Regions from separate parts of the Buttiauxella agrestis genome, predicted to be linked through region 1. Evidence: predicted binding sites of a transcription regulator. Region 1 holds the regulator's gene; each other region holds the start of a gene.

The links. The regulator PhoB, encoded in region 1, activates phosphate uptake and scavenging genes when phosphate is short. The targets are predictions, from matches to a motif close to CTGTCATAAAACTGNCNNAT.
Region 2: the regulator PhoB is predicted to act here: its motif matches at 3,797-3,816, upstream of pstS (phosphate ABC transporter substrate-binding protein PstS).
Region 3: the regulator PhoB is predicted to act here: its motif matches at 3,351-3,370, upstream of DY231_RS12865 (esterase-like activity of phytase family protein).
Region 4: the regulator PhoB is predicted to act here: its motif matches at 1,830-1,849, upstream of nudF (ADP-ribose diphosphatase).

Annotation. Positions count from the first base shown of each region.
Region 1 is NZ_UIGI01000001.1:3,887,739-3,893,186, forward strand. It holds gene brnQ (branched-chain amino acid transporter carrier protein BrnQ) at 1-1,055, opposite strand, end outside; gene phoR (phosphate regulon sensor histidine kinase PhoR) at 1,513-2,805, opposite strand; gene phoB (phosphate response regulator transcription factor PhoB) at 2,828-3,517, opposite strand; gene sbcD (exonuclease subunit SbcD) at 3,707-4,924, shown strand; gene sbcC (exonuclease subunit SbcC) at 4,921-5,448, shown strand, end outside.
Region 2 is NZ_UIGI01000001.1:4,963,328-4,968,775, forward strand. It holds gene glmS (glutamine--fructose-6-phosphate transaminase (isomerizing)) at 1-1,375, shown strand, start outside; gene DY231_RS23470 (MFS transporter) at 1,448-2,719, opposite strand; partial or broken gene rluF (23S rRNA pseudouridine(2604) synthase RluF) at 3,018-3,761, shown strand; gene pstS (phosphate ABC transporter substrate-binding protein PstS) at 3,905-4,945, shown strand; gene pstC (phosphate ABC transporter permease PstC) at 5,068-5,448, shown strand, end outside.
Region 3 is NZ_UIGI01000001.1:2,698,504-2,703,951, reverse strand. It holds gene DY231_RS12880 (bestrophin family protein) at 1-276, opposite strand, end outside; gene DY231_RS12875 (cobalamin-independent methionine synthase II family protein) at 514-1,626, shown strand; gene DY231_RS12870 (methyl-accepting chemotaxis protein) at 1,717-3,255, opposite strand; gene DY231_RS12865 (esterase-like activity of phytase family protein) at 3,415-4,773, shown strand; gene DY231_RS12860 (LysR substrate-binding domain-containing protein) at 4,814-5,448, opposite strand, start outside.
Region 4 is NZ_UIGI01000001.1:4,178,615-4,184,062, reverse strand. It holds gene DY231_RS19710 (DUF1190 family protein) at 1-54, opposite strand, end outside; gene tolC (outer membrane channel protein TolC) at 214-1,707, opposite strand; gene nudF (ADP-ribose diphosphatase) at 1,920-2,552, shown strand; gene DY231_RS19695 (DUF1249 family protein) at 2,555-2,977, shown strand; gene cpdA (3',5'-cyclic-AMP phosphodiesterase) at 3,003-3,830, shown strand; gene yqiA (esterase YqiA) at 3,830-4,405, shown strand; gene parE (DNA topoisomerase IV subunit B) at 4,450-5,448, shown strand, end outside.

The DNA.
Region 1 (5,448 bases):
CACGGCGGGTAAATTGCCGTCAGCACTGGAATTGAAACCTGAATCAGATGGCTTAAACCCAGGTTGGAAACCACCATTGAGAACAGACCCAGGATAAACACCAGCGAGCGATATGACAGTGGCAAATACTGGCTGAAGAATTCAGCACACGCACAAGTCAGGCCAATTGCCGTGACCATGCAAGCCAGGAAAATCAAAGCTGCGAGGAAGAAGCTACCTGCGCCACCGAAGGTATGAGCCACATACGCATGCAGAATTGCGGCACCGTTCGCGTTTTGGTCGGCAACCAATGTTGCGCTGTCTGAACCCAGGCGGAACAGAGCCAGATAAATCAGCGTTAAGCCAACACCGGCAATCAGGCCAGCCCAAATGGTATAGCGCGTCAGCAGGCGAGATTCAGTCACCCCACGCGAACGCGCGGCGTTGACAATCACTATGCCGAACACCAGCGACGCCAGGGTATCCATGGTGAGATAACCATTCACGAAGCCGTTTGAGAATGCAGCATTCTGATACGCTTCAGTCGCCGTGCTGATACCACCCGCAGGCCACAACATTGCGCCCGCAGCCAACGCCAGCAGCGCGACAATTTTTACCGGGGCCAGCACATGGCCAACGGTGTCTAAAAGTTTGCCCGGATACAGCGAAACGCCGATCACAATCGCAAAGTAAACCAGGCTGTAGATAAACAGCGGTAACTCACCGGTGCCAACCAGCGGGGCAATTCCCACTTCAAAAGAAACGGTAGCAGTACGCGGCGTGGCGAACAGCGGCCCAACAGCCAGATAGCAGATAGTGGCTAACAACACACCAGCACGACGGCCAATTGGCGAGCTGAGGCTATCAATGCCCCCACCGACACGAGCGATGGCGACAATAGTCAGCACCGGCAGGCCTACAGCCGTCACCAGGAAGCCAAGCGATGCAATCCAAACGTGTTCACCTGCTTGTAGCCCCACCATAGGAGGGAAAATGATATTGCCTGCGCCGACAAACAGCGCAAAGGTCATAAAGCCCAGTGCGAGGATGTCTCGAGATTTCAAATGATGGGTCATAAAATATTTGCAGCCTGTGGATGTGTGGTGTTGAAAGTATTCAAATTTTTATACCTGTTAACTCGGCATAAAAGCGGCAATCAGTAGACTCGACAGCGGAAAATCCTTTCCGGGATCGGTGGAGAAGAATAGTTGTTTGAATTACCACTCATATCCAGTCGGTCTACCAATCACAGGGCCGCAATTAAAACGCTTATAGCGTTTGAAGGCAAGAACGGATCTAAAAACCAGATTGATATCCTTAAATTAACAGCATCACCAGTGGATTCGATTAATCATAGGAAAAGATCATGGTCTTTTGTGTGGTTAAATTATAACCGATTGAGTGTTTTTGATTTACATGTGGGCAAAAAAAACACAGGCCAGAATATTGGCCTGTGGAAAGTTATTTTGACACTTATTGCGCTAGTGTCGGATGTTGCTTCGCTTATCCGACCGACGAAAACTGATTATCGGTCTATTTCTCGCTAACGATTAACCGCTCGGGCAAAACAAAGGAAAACGTCGAACCTTTGCCCGGCTGGCTTTCAATATTCAGACGTGCATCATGGTGGCTTAAAGCATGTTTGACTATCGCCAGCCCAAGCCCACTGCCGCCCGTCTGGCGCGAACGCGCTTTGTCGACGCGGTAAAAACGCTCGGTCAGGCGCGGAAGGTGTTCTGCTGAAATCCCAGGGCCATTATCCGTCACGCTAAAACTTGCCCCGCCCGCCACGCGTTTCCAGCTCACCGTAATATGCGTGCCTTCTGGCGTATGGTTGACCGCGTTATAAACAAGGTTGGAAATCGCACTCCTCAGTTGCTCGTCATTGCCAAAGACTTTCAGCGTGGGGTCGATATCAAATTGTATCGTCTGCCGTTCATGGCTGAGAGTTTGCGCCTCACGCTCTACAACACGCAGCATCAGCGGCACATCAATCTTTTCATTGAGCACCATCGCCGGAGCGGCTTCTATTTTTGAAAGGGTCAGAAGCTGCTTAACCAACCCTTCCATGCGCGAAGTTTGCTCGCGCATCGTGCCTAATGCTTTCTCACGCAGCGGTCCTTCAAGCGTCTGGTCCTGCATCATCTCCAGATAACCTTGCAGCACCGTGAGCGGCGTTCGCAGTTCGTGACTGACGTTAGCAAAGAAATTACGTCGCGCCCCTTCGAGCTGGTGCATCTGAGTCACATCTCGCGCCACCAGCAGCCACTGCTCATCGCTGTAGGGCATCACACGGAACTCCAGATGGCGGCCCGTATTGAGTACCAAAGTTAACGGACGTGAAAACTCTTTTTGCGACAGATAGCGAGTAAATTCCGGGTAGCGCAGCAAGTTAAGGATGTTCTGCCCGTTATCGTCCGGCCAGCGTAACCCCAGCAATTGTTGCGCCAGACCGTTACACCAAAAAATCGTCCCTTCTTCCGTGGTCAGAACCACCGCATCGGGCAGAGATTCGGCTCCGCTACGAAAACGCTTAATCAGATTGCCTAACTCTTTGCGGCGCTTTTTGTTGCGCAGCTGCATCTGATGAAGACCGTACAACAGGGGATCCCAACTCCCGCGCCCTGGCGGCGGCGTCATACTGCGATCCACCCACAGCCACCACGATAAACGCAGTAAATTCCAGAAATGCCAAACCAGCAGTCCGGTGACTGCCAGTAATAAAAACCACGGTAAATGGCCGAAAATAAGACCTAAGATGGCGGCAGGTATGCAACAGAGCACCAGCTCCATCACCAACCTTTTCCATGACAACCTTTCCAGCACGCGTCACTCTCCTGACAAGGAATTAAAAGCGGGTTGAGAACCGATAACCCGTACCGCGTACTGTTTGTACCATCCTGTCGTGCCCGCTATGTTCAAGCGCTTTGCGTAACCGCCGAATATGTACGTCCACCGTTCGGTCTTCGACATAAACATTGGTGCCCCATACATGATTAAGCAATTGTTCACGGCTATACACCCGCTCCGGGTGCGTCATAAAGAAGTGTAATAATTTAAATTCTGTTGGCCCCATATCTAATGGGTTCTCACCGGTCATGACGCGGTGCGATGACGGATCCAGGCTCAGTCCGTGCATCTCAATCACCTCTTCCACCGCCATCGGAGAGATACGGCGCATCACAGCTTTAATGCGTGCCACCAGCTCCTTCGGGGAAAACGGTTTGGTAATATAGTCATCGGCCCCAACTTCAAGCCCTCGCACGCGGTCTTCTTCTTCACCACGCGCCGTCAGCATCATGACAGGGATTTCACGTGTTAATGCTTCACGTTTCAGATGCTTAATGAATTGAATACCTGAACCACCCGGTAACATCCAGTCCAGTAAAATTAAATCCGGAAAGGGTTCGATAAGCAGATTCACTGCGGCGTCATAATCTTCCGCTTCTACAGGATGAAAACCGTTTTGTTCGAGCACAAAGCTCACCATTTCACGGATTGGAGCTTCATCTTCTACGACTAAAATACGCTTCGCCATGATTCGCCCTGCTCAAGGAATAATTATTGTTGTTTCAATGCGGTGCCATTATGCGTCAGATTTATGACAGATTTATGAAAAACATAAATGCCTGGCGACTCATCACAATGAATTATGACACTCAATTGTGTCGTTCTTGCTCATCCGCTTTATAATCCCGCCACGCTTTTTTATGCCAAGGGACAACCAATGCGCATTATTCACACATCAGACTGGCATCTTGGTCAAAATTTTTATACCAAAAGCCGTGGGCCGGAGCACCAGGCATTCCTTGAATGGTTGCTGCAAGCCGCAGTCGAGCATGATGTGGATGCGATAATTGTCGCAGGCGATATTTTTGATACCGGTTCGCCGCCGAGTTACGCGCGCGAATTGTATAACCGTTTTGTGGTGCAACTGCAGCAAACCGGCTGTTCCCTTGTAGTGCTGGCGGGAAACCACGATTCCGTCGCCACGCTGAATGAATCTCGCGAATTAATGGCGTGCCTGAATACTTATGTCATCGCCAGTGCGCGGCATGATGCCAGCCAGCAAGCTATCGTACTCAACACTAAATCGGGGGAACCGGGTGCGATTCTTTGTCCGATTCCGTTCCTGCGCCCCCGGGATATTCAAAATAGCCAGGCGGGACTTTCCGGCCACGAAAAGCAGCGTTCATTGATGGAAGCCATCAGCGAACATTACCAGCAGTGTTACAACGCAGCCTGCGAATTACGGGCGGATACGAGGCTGCCGATTATCGCTACCGGCCATTTAACCACCGTCGGCGTGACCAAAAGTGACGCGGTACGCGATATTTACATCGGCACGCTCGATGCTTTCCCGGCGCAGCATTTCCCGGCAGCCGATTACATCGCACTCGGCCATATCCATCGCGCCCAACTCATTGGTGGCACTGAACACATTCGTTATAGCGGCTCGCCCATCCCGTTAAGTTTTGACGAAACGGGCAAGAGCAAAAGTGTTTATCTGGTTGAGTTTGCCGAAGGCGTGCTTCATGAAGTAACTCCGCTGACGGTGCCTGTCAGCCAGCCTTTAGCGGTCATCAAAGGTTCTCTGAGTGAAATCGAACAGCAACTCGCGCAGTGGCGCGATGCACCAGCAGAACCCAAAGTTTGGCTGGATATTGAAATCGCTACCGAAGAATATCTGCATGATATGCAACGCCATATTCAGCAATTAACCGAAACGCTCCCCGTCGAAGTGGTGTTGCTGCGCCGCAGCCGCGAACAGCGCGAGCGCGTTATCGCCCAACAGCATAAAGAAACGCTGAGTGAGCTGACGGTTGAAGAGGTTTTTGAGCGCCGCCTGGTTCAGGAAGACACTTCCGAAGAACGCGCACAACGTTTGCGAACGCTATTTGCCCAAACGGTGGCGAGCCTGCATGACGTGGAGGAAGAAGCATGAAAATCCTTAGCCTGCGCTTAAAAAATCTCAACTCCCTGAAAGGGGAATGGAAAGTCGATTTCACCCGCGAACCGTTCGCCAGCAACGGTTTATTTGCTATAACCGGGCCAACAGGAGCCGGGAAAACCACGCTGCTCGATGCGATTTGTCTCGCGCTTTACCACCAGACACCGCGCCTCAATACCGTCACGCAATCGCAAAATGATCTCATGACGCGCGACACCGCCGAATGCCTGGCGGAAGTGGAATTTGAAGTAAAAGGGGTTGCCTACCGTGCATTCTGGAGCCAGAACCGGGCGCGCAATGCGGCCAACGGCAATCTACAAGCCCCGCGCGTTGAGCTTGCAGAAGTGGCAAGTGGCAAGATTATTGCCGATAAAGTGAAAGACAAGCTTGAGGTTACGGCCAAACTCACTGGTCTGGATTACGACCGTTTCACCCGCTCAATGATGCTATCCCAGGGTCAGTTTGCCGCGTTCTTAAATGCCAATGCCAATGACCGCGCCTCTTTGCTCGAAGAGCTG
Region 2 (5,448 bases), 1.1 Mb from region 1:
ACTGCGTGGCGCGTACGGCACCGTAATCATGGACACCCGTAATCCGGATGTTCTGCTGGCTGCACGCTCTGGTAGCCCGATGGTTATCGGCTTGGGTATGGGTGAGAACTTTATCGCCTCCGACCAACTGGCACTGCTGCCGGTGACTCGTCGTTTCATCTTCCTTGAAGAAGGTGATATTGCGGAAGTGACTCGTCGTTCCGTTACCGTGTTTGATACCAAAGGTGAGCAGGTTAAACGTCCTGACATCGAATCTAATTTGCAGTATGACGCGGGCGATAAAGGTATTTACCGTCACTACATGCAAAAAGAGATCTACGAACAGCCGAACGCGATTAAAAATACCCTGACTGGCCGCATTAGTCATGGCGCTATCGATCTCTCTGAGCTTGGCCCGAAAGCTAACGAAATGCTGTCTCAGGTTGAGCATATTCAGATTGTTGCGTGTGGCACTTCCTATAACTCAGGCATGGTTTCACGTTACTGGTTTGAATCGCTGGCGGGCGTTCCGTGCGATGTCGAAATCGCCTCTGAATTCCGCTACCGCAAATCTGCGGTGCGTCGTAACAGCCTGATGATCACCCTTTCCCAATCTGGTGAAACGGCAGATACCCTTGCTGCGCTGCGTTTGTCTAAAGAGCTGGGCTATTTAGGTTCGCTGGCGATTTGTAACGTCCCGGGTTCTTCTCTGGTGCGTGAATCCGACCTGGCACTGATGACCAACGCGGGCACCGAAATCGGTGTGGCTTCGACCAAAGCGTTTACCACTCAGCTGACCGTTCTGCTGATGCTGGTGGCGAAACTGAGCCGCCTGAAAGGCGCTGACGCAGCCATCGAGCAAGATATCGTGCATGGTTTGCAGGCGCTACCAAGCCGTATTGAGCAGATGCTTTCCCAGGATAAACGCATTGAAGCGCTGGCCGAAGATTTCTCCGACAAACATCATGCGTTGTTCTTAGGCCGTGGCGATCAGTATCCAATCGCAATGGAAGGCGCGCTGAAGCTCAAAGAGATTTCCTACATTCACGCTGAAGCGTATGCGGCAGGTGAGCTGAAACATGGCCCACTGGCGCTGATTGATGCGGATATGCCGGTTATTGTTGTGGCTCCAAACAACGAGCTGCTAGAAAAGCTGAAATCAAATATCGAAGAAGTGCGCGCGCGCGGCGGCCATCTGTATGTATTTGCAGATAAAGATGCAGGCTTCGCCAGCAGCGACAACATGCACATCATTGAGATGCCGCATGTAGAAGAAGTTATCGCGCCAATCTTCTACACCGTCCCGTTGCAGTTGCTGTCTTATCACGTTGCGCTTATCAAAGGCACCGACGTCGATCAGCCGCGTAACCTGGCGAAATCAGTTACGGTTGAGTAAGCCGTTTTAAGCTGTCATACAAAATGAAAAAGCCCGGTTGCGTTTAGCACAACCGGGCTTTTTATTGCTAAATCAATTCTCTTCCTGCGTCACCAGTTTTGGTTCTTCAGGTGATTTCAGCAACACCCACAAGACAATCGCCCCGATAACATCAAATACCGAAAGCACGGCGAACAGCGGGCTGAAACCAACCGTGTCGGCCAGCGCACCCACAACCAGTGCAAACATGGTGCTGGCAGTCCACGCAGCCATGCCGGTGAATCCGTTAGCGGTAGCAACTTCGTTGGAGTCAAACATATCAGAAGATAGTGTAATCAACGCGCCAGACAGTGACTGGTGAGCGAAGCCACCAACGCATAACAGTGCAATCGCCACCATTGGACTGCCGAACAAGCCGACCATTCCCGGTAGGATCATAAGCGCCGCACCCATCGTGACCACCAGCTTGCGTGACACAACAATATTCACACCAAACATCTTCTGGAACATACCCGGCAAATAACCACCAATAATGCAGCCAAAATCGGCGAACAGCATCGGGATCCAGGCAAACATGGCGATATCTTTGAGGTTAAAGCCGTAGGTGTGCACCATAAACAGTGGGATCCATGCGTTAAACGTCCCCCACGCAGGTTCCGCCAGGAAACGCGGTAATGCGATACCCCAAAACTTACGTTGTTTCAGCAGGCGGCCAATGCGGACTTTCTCAACCTTTGGTTTCTCAGGCTGCCCATCGGTTATATAGAGATACTCTTCCCGAGACAGTGATTTGGTTTTTGACGGGCGGTTATAGGTGAAATACCAACCAGCTGCCCATAGCACGCTGAAAATACCGACGATAATAAATGCCAGTCTCCAGTCCCTGATATAGATTGCCCACGCGACCAGCGGAGGTGCAATCACCGCGCCAATAGAGGAACCAACGTTGAAATAGCCCACAGCAACCGAACGTTCAGTATCCGGGAACCATTCAGTTACTGATTTCAAACCAGCAGGTATCATCGCACTTTCAGCGAAACCGCCGAGGCCACGGAACATTGCCAGACCTTTCCAGCCAGTCGCGAATGACGCGCCAATGCAGAACACGCCCCACATCAGGCCGAAAATGGTGTAACCCACCTTTGTACCCAATGTATCAAGCAGATAACCGGCAATAGGTTGTGCAATGGTGTAGCAGGCCGAGAATGTCGCAATAATGTAAGAATATTGCTGGGTGGTAATGTGCAGATCGCTCTGTAATGTTGGCGCTGCGGCAGAAATAGTATTTCGGGTTAAATAGCAAAGAATGGTGCCTAATGTCACCAGTGACAGCATAAACCAGCGCTTGTGGCCTGTTTTGCGCATAATGAATCCCCGTTTTACAAGCAATAAGTGGCCTGACCGCTGCAAGGCAGCAGGCAAATAAATAATTCAGAGGAGATAAAAATCAGCGGCGCTTCAGAAGACGTCGAGGATTCTGGTTTGGCCCATCCTGGACTTGTTTTTGTTATGCAGATCACACTATGTGTTGATAATGAACCTGTGTTTCACTTTTATTTGTGATTCATCTCAATTTTTTGTGTGTAATCTACCCCTAACGGGTAATGTATGTGATATGCGTCACATTTCTTTAAGTGATGAATTAATGGTAATTATGCAAGATATGAATGAGACGCACCGCAAAAGGCCCATCGATTCACCGGTACGAATTAATAAATACATTAGCGATAGCGGTATCTGCTCTCGCCGTGAAGCCGATCGCCACGTCGAACAGGGCAGTGTTTTTATTAACGGCAGGCAGGTCAGCTTTGGTGCTCAGGTCTTTGCTGGCGATGTGGTGAAAGTGAATGACCAGCTTATTGAGCCACGAGATGACCACGGTCTGGTGTTGATCGCGTTGAATAAGCCTGTTGGCATCATCACCACGATGAAAAAGAGCGTGCGAGGGAATATCAGCGCTCTTATTAACGGCGACCAACGTATTTCCCCGATAGGGCGTCTGGATAAAGATTCGCAGGGGCTCATTTTGCTGACCAATCACGGCGATGTGGTTAATAAAATTCTGCGCGCGGGCAACAATCACGAAAAAGAGTATGTGGTCAGCGTCAATAAGACGGTGACTGAGGAGTTTATTACGGGTTTATGCGCGGGTGTTCCTGTACTGGGTACGGTGACAAAACCATGTAAAGCGACGAAAGAATCGGACCAGATATTTCGTATTACTTTAGTTCAGGGATTGAATCGCCAGATTCGCCGAATGTGCAAATATTTCGGCTATGAAGTGACCCGACTTGAACGTATCCGCATCATGAATATCCATCTGGAAGGGCTACCGCTGGGGGAATCGCGCTACCTGAGCCGCGACGAACAGGACGAGCTACTGAAACGAATTGAACACTCAGAATCCTGAGTATGACAGCTGGAAATATGCCCCAAAGCGGCTTGTCATAAAACTGTCATAATTCGTACATTTAAATGTCACCAAACTGTCCTATTTTCTATCCTGCAACCACTAAACAACGAGTTACGTTCACCTCTGCAGGAGACATTATGAAAGTTATGCGTACCACTGTCGCAACTGTTGTCGCCGCGACCTTATCCCTGAGTGCTTTCGGCGCGTTTGCTGCTGCAAGCCTGACTGGCGCTGGTGCAACCTTCCCTGCGCCGGTGTATGCCAAATGGGCAGATACTTACAATAAATCAACTGGTAACAAAGTGAATTACCAGGGTATCGGCTCCTCCGGTGGCGTTAAACAAATCATTGCTCACACCGTGGATTTCGGCGCATCTGACGCGCCATTGTCTGATGAAAAGCTGCAACAAGAAGGTTTGTTCCAGTTCCCGACTGTCATCGGCGGTGTTGTTCTGGCGGTTAACCTGCCAGGCGTGAAATCCGGCGAGCTGGTGCTCGACGGTAAAACCCTGGGTGACATCTACCTTGGTAAAATCAAAAAATGGGATGACGAAGCAATCGCTAAACTCAACCCAGGCATGAAACTGCCACAGCAGAACATTGCGGTTGTGCGTCGTGCTGACGGCTCCGGCACTTCCTTCGTCTTCACCAGCTACCTGGCGAAAGTGAACGAAGAGTGGAAAACTAAAATCGGTGCAGGCTCAACGGTAAACTGGCCGACGGGTCTGGGCGGTAAAGGTAACGACGGTATCGCCGCGTTTGTTCAGCGTCTGCCAGGTTCAATCGGTTATGTTGAATACGCTTACGCTAAGCAAAACAACCTCGCTTATACCAAACTGGTTTCAGCTGATGGTAAGCCAGTAGCGCCTTCTGAAGAGAACTTTGCAAATGCTGCAAAAGGTGCAGACTGGAGCAAATCATTCGCTCAGGATCTGACAAATCAGAAAGGTGACAGCGCGTGGCCAATCACGTCCACCACCTTCATTCTGGTTCACAAAGAGCAGAAAAACCCAGAGCAAGGCGCTGAAGTGCTGAAGTTCTTCGACTGGGCTTACAAAGACGGTGCAAAACAGGCGAGTGACCTGGATTACGCTGCCCTGCCAGACGCTGTAGTTGAACAAGTTCGTGCAGCATGGAAGACCAACGTGAAAGACAGCTCCGGTAAGGCGCTTTATTAATTAATGAAAATGGCGGATGGCGTGAATGCTTATCCGCCTTACAACTGCTTTTCGTAGGTCGGATTAGCGTAAGCGACATCCGACATGTTGTAAGAAATGTATTTAAACTTAAAGAGTAAGTTATGGCAGTGAGTAAGCCGGTGTTCAAAGCCCCTGGCAAACAAGGTGATGTCATTTTCAGCGCGCTGGTAAAACTGGCTGCGCTGATTGTGCTATTTCTGCTGGGCGGGATCATCATCTCCCTGGTCATCTCCTCCTGGCCAAGTATCGAGAAATTTGGATTCTCGTTCTTGTGGAATAAAGAGTGGGATGCTCCTAACGATATTTATGGTGCGCTGGTGCCGATTTACGGCACGCTGGTCACCTCGTTCATTGCGTTGTTAATTGCAGTACCGGTGAGTTTCGGTATCGCGCTGTTCCTGACGGAATTGGCACCGGGTTGGTTGCGCCGCCCGTTGGGTATCGCTATTGAACTGCTGGCGGCTATTCCTAGTATCGTGTAC
Region 3 (5,448 bases), 1.2 Mb from region 1:
CGTAATGGCCAGATTTCCCCACAGCGCGCGCGCTTCGTTAAAACGTGCGTAGCAGGCGCTGTTTCTGAAGCCTAAAAAGATAGCAATTGCCACGCCGAGAATACTGAACGGGGCGGTGGTCAGTTTAATGCCGAGTGTTTCATACCAGGGCAGAAAGAAAATAATGCCAATCGAAAGGGCAAGGTTTAGCAGCAGGCGGGAATAGATTTTTTGTAGAACCGAGCCATGCCAGACAAACAAGCGGATAAACCAGTGTTGATGCGGACGAACAATCATAATCAGGATGCTCAAAAACAGGACGTCATATTTAACGGCAAAGTGTGACGCAGATCAACTTTGAATTTACATCGCCTTAACAACATGAATAATTTTCAATAACCATGAAAGATCTTCGTTTGTCCTCATGGGGCGCATCTGACATTCTCATTCAAACAATAGCCATCCAGATGGCTAAATATTCAAATAATGAATTATCACCTGCCTAAATTAATTAGCCAGGGAAGGAGAAGACACATGCCACAATCCACAGCTCATCGCGCCCCGTTCCGTGCCGACATCGTCGGTAGTTTCTTACGCCCGGCCACCATTAAAAACGCACGTCTTGCTTTTGCGGCAGGAGATATCAACGCTTCTGAACTGCGGAAAGTGGAAGATGAGGCGATTCGTGCCTCGGTTGAGCAGCAATGTGCCTGCGGCCTGCATGTGGTGACTGACGGCGAGTTTCGTCGTGCGTGGTGGCATTTTGACTTTTTCGATGGCCTGCAAGGTGTTGAGCGTTATGAGTCGGAGCAGGGCATTCAGTTTAACGGCGTGCAGACCAAAGCCCACAGCGTGCGAGTGGTCGGCAAACTGGGCTTCGGTGAACACCCGATGCTGGAAGATTTCCGCTATCTGAAGAGCATCAGTGGCGATGCCGTACCGAAAATGACGATCCCAAGCCCGAGCGTGTTGCATTTCCGTGGCGGACGTAATGCAATCGACAGCACCGTGTACCCTGATTTGAAAGAATATTTCGACGATCTGGCAACCACCTGGCGCGATGCGATTCAGGCGTTTTACGCGGCGGGCTGCCGTTATCTGCAACTTGATGACACCGTTTGGGCATATTTGTGTTCGGATGCGCAGCGTCAGGAAATCCGCCAGCGTGGTGACGACCCGGACCAACTGGCGCAGATTTATGCCGAAGTGCTGAATAAAGCCCTGGCAGGCAAGCCTGATGATTTGGTTATTGGGCTGCATGTTTGTCGCGGTAATTTCCGCTCGACGTGGATCTCTGAAGGCGGTTACGAGCCGGTGGCTGAAGTGCTGTTTGGCACCGTGAACGTTGATGCGTTCTTCCTTGAATATGACAACGATCGTTCCGGTGATTTTGCGCCGTTGCGCTTTGTGCGTCCCGGCCATCAGCAAGTGGTTTTAGGTCTGGTGACGACGAAAAATGGCGAACTTGAAAACCCGGAGTTGATTCAGGCACGCATTAACGAAGCGGCACAGTATGTTGATATCAACCAGATTTGCCTTAGCCCACAATGCGGTTTTGCTTCGACAGAAGAGGGTAACAGCCTGACGCCTGAGCAGCAGTGGGACAAAGTGCGTCTGGTGACGGAGCTTGCCGAAAAGGTTTGGTAAGCGGTTTTGTCGGGGGCGCTTGCGCTTGCCCGACCTACGAAATCATGTAGTTGTAGGTCGGGTAAGCGCATGCGTCACCCGACATCAAGTTTACGCCAGCTTAAACACCGCCACCGTTTCATTGAGCGCCTGCGACTGCTCTTTTAACGACATCGCCGCCGCTGAGGCTTGTTCAACCAGCGCGGCATTCTGCTGCGTCACCACATCCATTTGCACCACGGCCAGGTTGATTTGTTCAATGCCGCGGCTTTGCTCGCCGGTCGACACCGCAATTTCTTCCATTAATCCCGTCACTTGCTTAATGGCGTTAGAAATCCGCTGCATACTTTCGCCCGCACGATTCACCAGATTACTGCCGATATTCACCTGCTCACCTGACAGCTCAATCAGCTCTTTGATCTCCTTCGCGGCAACCGACGAACGTTGCGCCAGGTTACGCACTTCGCTGGCGACCACGGCAAAACCACGCCCTTGTTCACCGGCACGCGCGGCTTCAACCGCCGCATTCAGCGCCAGAATATTGGTCTGGAAAGCAATGTCTTCGATAATGCTAATAATGTTATCGATCTTGCTGGAGCTAGACTCAATATTACGCATTGAATCAATCACCTCGCTAACAATCTCGTTGCCGTCATTGGCGGCAATCAACATGCCATTTGCCAGCTTATTTGCCTGATGAGAATTGTCGGAAGTAGATTTCACCGTCACGGTAAGCTGCTCCATGCTGGCGGCTGTTTCACCCAAAGACGACGCTTGCTCTTCCGTTCTGGCAGAAAGATCGGTGTTCCCGGCCGCGATTTCTTCAGACGCGTAGGCCACGGTCTGGCTGGATTCACGCACCTGGCCGATGATACTCGCCAACGAAACGCGCATCTGCTCCAGCTCGCGCATCATGGCACCAATTTCATCCCGAGCGTTGGCGACAATCGGCGTATGCAGGATACCGCTGGCGATTTCTGTGCAATGTGCTTTCGCTTTATCCAGCTCGTTAAGGACTCTTTTCTTCAACAGCAGGAACGCTGCCCCGAGAATAATGGCGAAGATCAGCGCAAAAATCGCAATGCTTACCAGGCTTTGCTTGAAGCCCGATTGCGCATCTTTGTTGAGCTGTTGCGCGTACTGCTCGCGAAACGACAGCAGCTTATCCAGCGCGACTTCAAACTGTTTGTCGAGAAGCGGCAGAGTGGAGGTCACGAGCGTGCGGGCGCGCTGCAAATCATTTGCGCCAACCGCATCCAGTAACGGCTGCAAACCCTGTTCGCGATAATTTACGAAAGCAGTTTGATAAGCATCGGCCAGCACTTGTTCGCCAGGCTGTTTTGGCGCTTCCAGATAAGCCTGAAAGGCGGAATTCGCTTTGCCGAGCACCAGCTTTGCGCCATCCAACGCCAGCTGACTTTGGTCGCCTGAACCTTGCTCACGTTCTTCTAACGCTTCCATGGCGCGAACACGCATGGTGCGGCTGTGGTTAATCGGGTCGATCACCGATAACACCACGCGGATTTCCCGGTTGACGTTATCCAGAGACTGGTTGCTACGCGTTAAAGACCAGATATTGGATGCGGTACTGGCTAAGAAAATAAGCAGCAACGTACTGAAAACTAAAATCGAAAAACGCCGTACTGACATACAAAACCCTTATGTTTAGAAAATAACCTGACTCGTTTCAGCCAGTGCTGTGAGGGTTATCGGCATTCGGGGCGGGAAATTTAGCGGTCTTATTTTCGTCATATTTCTGTCATAAGGCTGCTTTATAAATCGATGACCAAAATAAAGGATGCGAACATCATGAAATTAAAACCTTTTGCGCTGTTATTGACCTCACTATTTCCTTTGGCAAGCCAGGCGGCGGAGCCGCAAGTTGATCGTTACGTTGTCACATTTCCTCAGGGTGATCATGTTGAGTATCAGGGCGCGTACGCTGCCAACTTCCCGAACGGATTGCCGGTGGGCGTGGGTTCCGGCCTGCAATTTATCCGTAAAGACGGCGATGCGCTGGTGTTTGCGACAGTCACCGATCGCGGCCCGAATGCCGACTCGCCTAAATCAGGCAAAAAAGAGTCGAAGATTTTTGCTAATCCAAAGTTCACCCCATTGCTGATGACCATTCGCGTGGCGGGGGGCAAAGCCGAAGCGACAGATGCACACGCCTTACATGATGAAAACGGGCCAATTAGCGGCTTGCCGTTGCCTGAAGGTTTGATTGGCGCGACCAATGAAATCGCGCTGGGTGACACTTTGCAGCAATTATCGAGCGACAAGCGCGGGCTGGATACCGAAGGCATCACGCCGGACGGCAAAGGCGGTTACTGGCTGTGTGATGAATACGGTCCTTTCATCATTAACATTGATGCCAACGGTAAAATCCTCAAAAAATATGGCCCGCAGGCGGAACAAGGCGAGCAGGGCGTGGCGGGCGGTTTGCCAAACATTATCAAATGGCGCCAGGCTAACCGTGGCTTTGAAGGCATTACGCGTATGCCAGACGGGCGCATTATTGCTGCCGTGCAAAGTACGCTGGATATCGACGGGAAAACGAAAAACACCGCGCAATTTACCCGCCTGGTGAGCTTCAATCCTGCAACCGGCAAAACCGAAATGTACGGTTATCCGATTGACGTGGATGTTTATAAGAAAGCTAAAGATGCCAAAATCGGCGATATCGTGGCGCTGGATGACAACCGCCTGCTGCTTATCGAACAGGGCGGCGACAAAAACAAAGTCATGCGCAACCTGGTGTATGTGGTTGATCTCAGCCAGGCCAGCGATCTGAGTTCGTTTGATAAAGATAAAGCGCCCGAGTTTGACGATGCCACACAACTGAATGCCCGTGGCATTAAACTGGCGCAGAAAAAAGAGGTGGTTGATCTGCGTAAACTGGGCTGGCAGCAGGAGAAAGCCGAAGGCATGACGCTGATTGATAACCAGACCATCGCGGTGATCAATGACAACGATTTCGGCCTGCAACCGGTGCTGGAAAATCCTGATGCCGACGCTAAAAAAGCTGACCAATATGAAGTGGACGGCAAAGGGCATTTAACCCGCGACGGTAAAGAAGTTGCCACCAAAATCTCGTTAAAACCGCTGGAAAAACCCGAGTCGCAAAATGAGCTTTGGGTGATTAAGCTGCCAGAAGCGTTGAAGTAAGATTCAGGTAAAAATAGGGCAGCCACATGGCTGCCCTGTTTTACATTCCCGATGAACTTCCCATCACATCACGAATGGACTCCACCAACGCAGTGGCGGCAGGCGAGAGTTCCGTTCCGGTCAAACGGGAAATACCGATTTGCTCAAGAACCAGCGGTTCAAATGACGGTAAACGCACAAGATCGTTGCTGTAAGTGATATCCGTAACAATGGATTGCGGCAGAATCCCTAATAAATCGGTCTTTTTTAACAGCCATAATATATTGAAGAAGGAAACCGTCTCGATAGTCGCATGCGGCGGATCAATGTTGTTATTATAAAAAGTATTATCAAACTGCTTACGTAATGTCGTTTCAATGGGCGGTAATATCCACGCTTCCTGTTTTAATTTCTCGAGTGTTGCATGAGGATTTTGCTCCAGCGGATGACCTTTACGGACGACAACCATGGCATTCTCATTAAATAAAGCTTCCTGAGTGACCACCGCGTTGGAACTAATATCTGATAATCTGCCAATTAAAAAATCGAGTTCACCGGAAACCAGTCGCGGCAATAATTCCCCGCTGACACCTTCAATAATCTTAATACGAATGTCGGGCCGGGAAACGCTCAGTTTTGCAATCGCCGCCGGAACCAGATAACTCGAACCGGTTAATAAACTGCCGATGGCAACCC
Region 4 (5,448 bases), 290 kb from region 1:
TGCGTTCCAGCTTTTGCGGAACGATGCGTGATTTATGATTTTTGTCCGTTTCATTATTCTGTCCTGAGCCCAGTGGTTATGGTGCTTAGAATAGGGGATGAATGGTTGAAATTAAAGCGATGACGGCCGTTTGGAGGGAGATCTTTACTTTGCCTTACGTTCGAGTGCGTAAGTTGTGACGGGGGCATGTTGTCATGCCCCCGAGAACTATGATCAGTTAGCGAATGGGTTAGCTGATTTTTTGCTTGTTGCTGAAGCTGGGGTCGCTTTTGCAGGTGATGCCGGCGCAGTGGTTGCGGCTGTGTCGTCTGAATAACCATCAGCACGTGCGTTCTGGTCTGGCGTTTCAGGCGCAACACTTTCTGCGGTCGTTGGCACTGGTTTACCCAATGTACTGTTCAACGCAACAAGGTCCTGTTCGTTAAGTGTACCCAGTGCAGATTTGATATTCAGCTGGTTGATCAGGTAGTTATAACGAGCGCTGGAGAGCTGTTGTTTTGCGTTATACAGCGTAGTGGTCGCATCCAACACATCAACGATGGTACGAGTACCCACGGAATAGCCTGCTTCCATCGCATCTAAAGAGCTTTGCGCAGACACAACCGCTTGTTTGTAAGCGTTGATGGTACTGATAGACGCGTTAACGTTGTTAAACGAAGAACGAACGGTTTGCACAACACTGCGGTGTGCGCTTTCCAGTTGCTCGCTCGCGCCAACAAAGTTGTATTGCGCTTGTTTCACCTGGGAAGTCACAGAACCGCCGCTATACAATGGCAGCGAGAAATTCAGGCCGATTTTATTCTGGCCATTGTCACTGTCATTAAATGCCTGGCTGCTGCTGGTGGTCTTAGAACCGCTGTATGTGGTGTTAGAGACACCAGTGGAAGCAGTTAAACCAATGGTTGGCATATGCCCGGTTTCAGCATAGCGAATTTGTTCACGAGCTAAATCCTGAGACAGACGCGCTTGCAGCAATGCCAGGTTACGTTTTTCCGCTTCTTTCAGCAGATTATTAACGGCATCAGGTTTGTCTGTTTTGAAACCATCAACATTCAGCGAGGCCAGAGAAGGGTAGTAATTACCGGTAACCTGGCGCAGCGATTCTACCGCGTTATCCAGGTTGTTTCGTGCCGTCACTTCGTTGGCCAATACGTTGTCGTATTGCGCGCGGGCGTTTTGCACGTCGGTAATAGCAACCAGGCCTACGTTGAAGCGCTGAGTGGTTTGATCCAACTGGCGATAAATTGCCTGTTTCTGGGCTTCGGTGTAGGAGAGGGCGTCAATCGCGCTCAGCACGTTAAAATAGGCTGTTGCGGTGTTCAGAATCAGCGTTTGCTGATCGGTCTGATACGTCACGTCCTGAATACCCGCAGATTTTTCTTGCAGGGTCAGCTGACGCCATTTCGACATATCAAAAATGGTTTGCGTTAATTGCAAAGAAGCGCTGGTTACATTGGAGTCGACGCCGTTCGCATCATTGAAACCATTAGTGTATTCATAATCGGCACCAAGGCCGAGCTGCGGCAGTAATGGGCTGCGTGCTTCGTTAATTTTTTCGAATGCGGCATCACGGTCAGCAGCGGATTTACGTAGGTCCGGGTTGCTTACACGTGCCTGCTGATAAACCTGCATCAGGTTTTCTGCCTGGCTCATGGCACTGAAACCCGTTAGGCTCAGACCGATAAGAATTGGGAGCAGTTTCTTCATTTGCATTCCTTGTTGTGAAGCAGAATATTGTTTGTTAGCGCTGACAAGAGCCGAAAATGATCGCCGATTCTAGCAGAGTCTGCCAGCTGGGCTGCTTGGCGTAATGTGCCATCTGCCCTTAATTTTCATCAATCTACCACATAGCAAATGAAACGGCAGTCAAACTGGCTTGAAATTACGCACTCGTGACCATAAAAAATCAGGAAATTACTATGACTGAGCAAAACCCTCAACTTGTCACGTTAGGGAAAAACGATGTTGAAATTATTGCACGGGAAACGCTTTATAGCGGTTTTTTTTCGTTGGATCTTTATCGATTCCGCCATCGCTTGTTTAATGGCGAAATGAGTGGTGAAGTCCGACGCGAAATTTTAGAACGCGGGCATGCCGCAGTGCTGCTACCCTATGACCCTGTGCGAGACGAAGTTGTATTGATAGAACAGATTCGGATTGCAGCGTATGACACCAGCGAAAGCCCATGGTTACTGGAGCTGGTGGCCGGAATGATTGAAGAAGGTGAAAGCGTCGAAGACGTTGCGCGCCGTGAGGCCGTGGAAGAAGCCGGGCTGCTTGTCGGTCGTACAAAACCGGTGATCAACTACCTGGCAAGCCCGGGCGGCACCAGCGAACGTTTATCTATTCTCGTTGGGGAAGTCGATTCGACAACCGCTACGGGCATACATGGTCTGGCAGATGAAAACGAAGATATTCGGGTTCATGTCGTGAGCCGGGAACAGGCTTATCAGTTAGTAGAAGAAGGGAAAATCGACAACGCAGCTTCAGTCATCGCACTGCTTTGGCTGCAATTGCATCATAAGAAATTAAGAGAAGAGTGGAAGAAATAAACATGAAGCGCTACACACCTGACTTCCCTGAAATGATGCGCCTGTGCGAAACCAATTTTGCGCAACTTCGACGCCTGCTTCCTCGTCTTGACGAGGTGGGAGAAAAGGTCACATATCAGGTCAGTAGCGCCCAGTATCGGCTCACCATTCTTGAGTCGACTCGTTACACAACGCTTGTGCAAATTGAACAAACCGTCCCGGCGATAAGCTACTGGAGCCTGCCGTCAATGTCCGTCAGGCTCTATCATGACGCTATGGTCGCGGAAGTGTGTTCAAGTCAGCAGATCTTTCGTTTCAAAGCACGTTATGATTATCCTAATAAAAAGTTGCATCAACGCGACGAAAAGCATCAAATTAACCAGTTTCTGGCCGATTGGCTGCGGTATTGTTTAGCGCATGGAGCGATGGCGGTTCCGGTTTGTTAGTGAGGGTGAAACCTAAGGACACCATTTGGAAAGCCTGTTAAATCTTCCTGTGGCCGGTGGGGGCCAGATCAGGATCTTACAAATTACAGATACCCACCTGTTCTCTGGAAAGGACGAAACGCTGCTTGGTATCAATACCTGGATGAGCTATCAGGCGGTAATTGACGCCATCCTCGCCGAGCAGCGTCATTATGATCTTATTGTTGCCACTGGGGATTTAGCCCAGGATCACAGCGCGGAAGCCTACCAACATTTTGTTGAAGGCATTGCGGAGATTCTTGCGCCCTGTGTTTGGTTGCCGGGCAATCACGATTTCCAACCCGCGATGTTCAGCTCGTTGCTGGAAGCGGGAATTTCACCTGCGAAACAGGTTTTCCTTGGGGATAGCTGGCAAATTCTGATGCTCGACAGCCAGGTCTTTGGGGTTCCGCATGGTGAACTGAGTGATTATCAGCTCGACTGGCTGGAGCGGAAGCTCGCCGGAGCGCCTGAGCGCCATACCCTCTTACTTTTGCATCACCACCCGGTTCCGGCAGGCTGTAGCTGGCTGGATCAACACAGCCTGCGTAACGCCGCAGAGTTGGATAACGTGCTGCAAAAATTCCCGAAAGTAAAAACGTTGGTGTGTGGCCACATTCACCAGGAGTTAGATCTCGACTGGAATGGCCGCCGGATGTTGGCAACGCCGTCTACATGCGTCCAGTTTAAGCCGCATTGCGCGAACTTCACCCTCGACACCATTGAGCCTGGCTGGCGCTGGCTGGAACTTCATCCAAACGGTGAGGTGACGACTGAGGTTTGCCGCCTGAAAGGAGCGGTGTTTAACCCAGATACCGCTTCAGAAGGGTATTGATGTCTACGCTACTTTATCTCCACGGCTTCAACAGCTCGCCGCGTTCAGCCAAAGCCACCCGCTTTAAAGCGTGGCTTGCGCACCATCACCCGCATATCAACATGGTGATACCGGAATTGCCTCCGTATCCTGCTGAAGCAGCAGAACTGCTGGAGTCGCTGGTACTGGAACACGGCGGTGAGCCGCTGGGCGTTGTCGGCTCCTCTTTGGGCGGCTATTACGCCACCTGGCTGTCGCAATGTTTCATGCTGCCAGCGGTTGTGGTCAACCCGGCGGTACGTCCTTTTGAATTGCTGGTCGATTATCTCGGCGCCAACGAGAACCCCTACACCGGGCAGCAATATGTGCTAGAGTCACGCCATATTTACGATCTTAAAGTCATGCAAGTGGACCCGTTAGAAGCGCCAGATCTCATCTGGTTATTGCAACAAACGGGTGACGAAGTGCTTGATTATCGCCAGGCGGTGGCATACTACACCCCCTGTCGCCAGACGGTAGAATCCGGTGGCAATCACGCCTTTGTAGGCTTCGAAGATTATTTCACACAGATAGTCGACTTCCTTGGCCTGCACTGAGGCCTGATGTCGGATTCTTGTTTCGCAATCTGAACGAATAAACCATGACGCAATCCAGTTATAACGCCGATGCCATTGAGGTACTCACCGGGCTTGAGCCTGTTCGCCGCCGTCCCGGGATGTACACCGACACCACCCGTCCAAACCATTTGGGCCAGGAAGTCATTGATAACAGCGTGGATGAAGCGCTGGCAGGCCATGCGAAGCGTGTTGATGTTATTCTCCATGCCGATCAGTCATTAGAAGTCATTGATGACGGGCGCGGTATGCCGGTTGATATCCACCCGGAAGAGGGCGTTCCGGCGGTCGAGCTTATTCTTTGTCGCCTGCATGCGGGCGGTAAATTCTCCAACAAAAACTATCAGTTCTCTGGCGGCTTGCACGGTGTCGGCATCTCTGTGGTTAACGCCTTGTCCAAACGTGTTGAAGTCACCGTGCGCCGCGACGCGCAGGTTTACAGCATCGCGTTTGAAAACGGCGACAAAGTCCAGGAACTGGCGGTCATCGGCACCTGTGGTAAACGCAACACCGGCACCAGCGTCCACTTTTGGCCAGACGCCTCATTCTTCGACAGCCCACGTTTCTCAGTTTCCCGTTTAAGCCATCTGCTCAAAGCCAAAGCGGTGCTTTGCCCGGGTGTGGAAATCACCTTTACCGACAAAGTGAACAACACCGAGCAACGCTGGTGTTATCAGGATGGTCTGCAAGACTATCTGTGCGAAGCGGTAAACGGCCTGCCGACGCTTCCGGAAAAGCCCTTTGTCGGCAACTTTGCTGGTGACGTTGAGCAAGTAGACTGGGCGCTGTTATGGCTGCCAGAAGGTGGCGAGCTGTTGACGGAAAGCTACGTCAACCTGATCCCAACCATGCAGGGCGGCACACACGTCAACGGTTTGCGCCAGGGTCTGCTGGATGCGATGCGCGAGTTTTGCGAATACCGCAATATTTTGCCACGTGGCGTCAAACTCTCAGCGGAAGATATCTGGGAACGCTGTGCCTACGTGCTCTCCGTGAAGATGCAGGATCCGCAGTTTGCCGGGCAA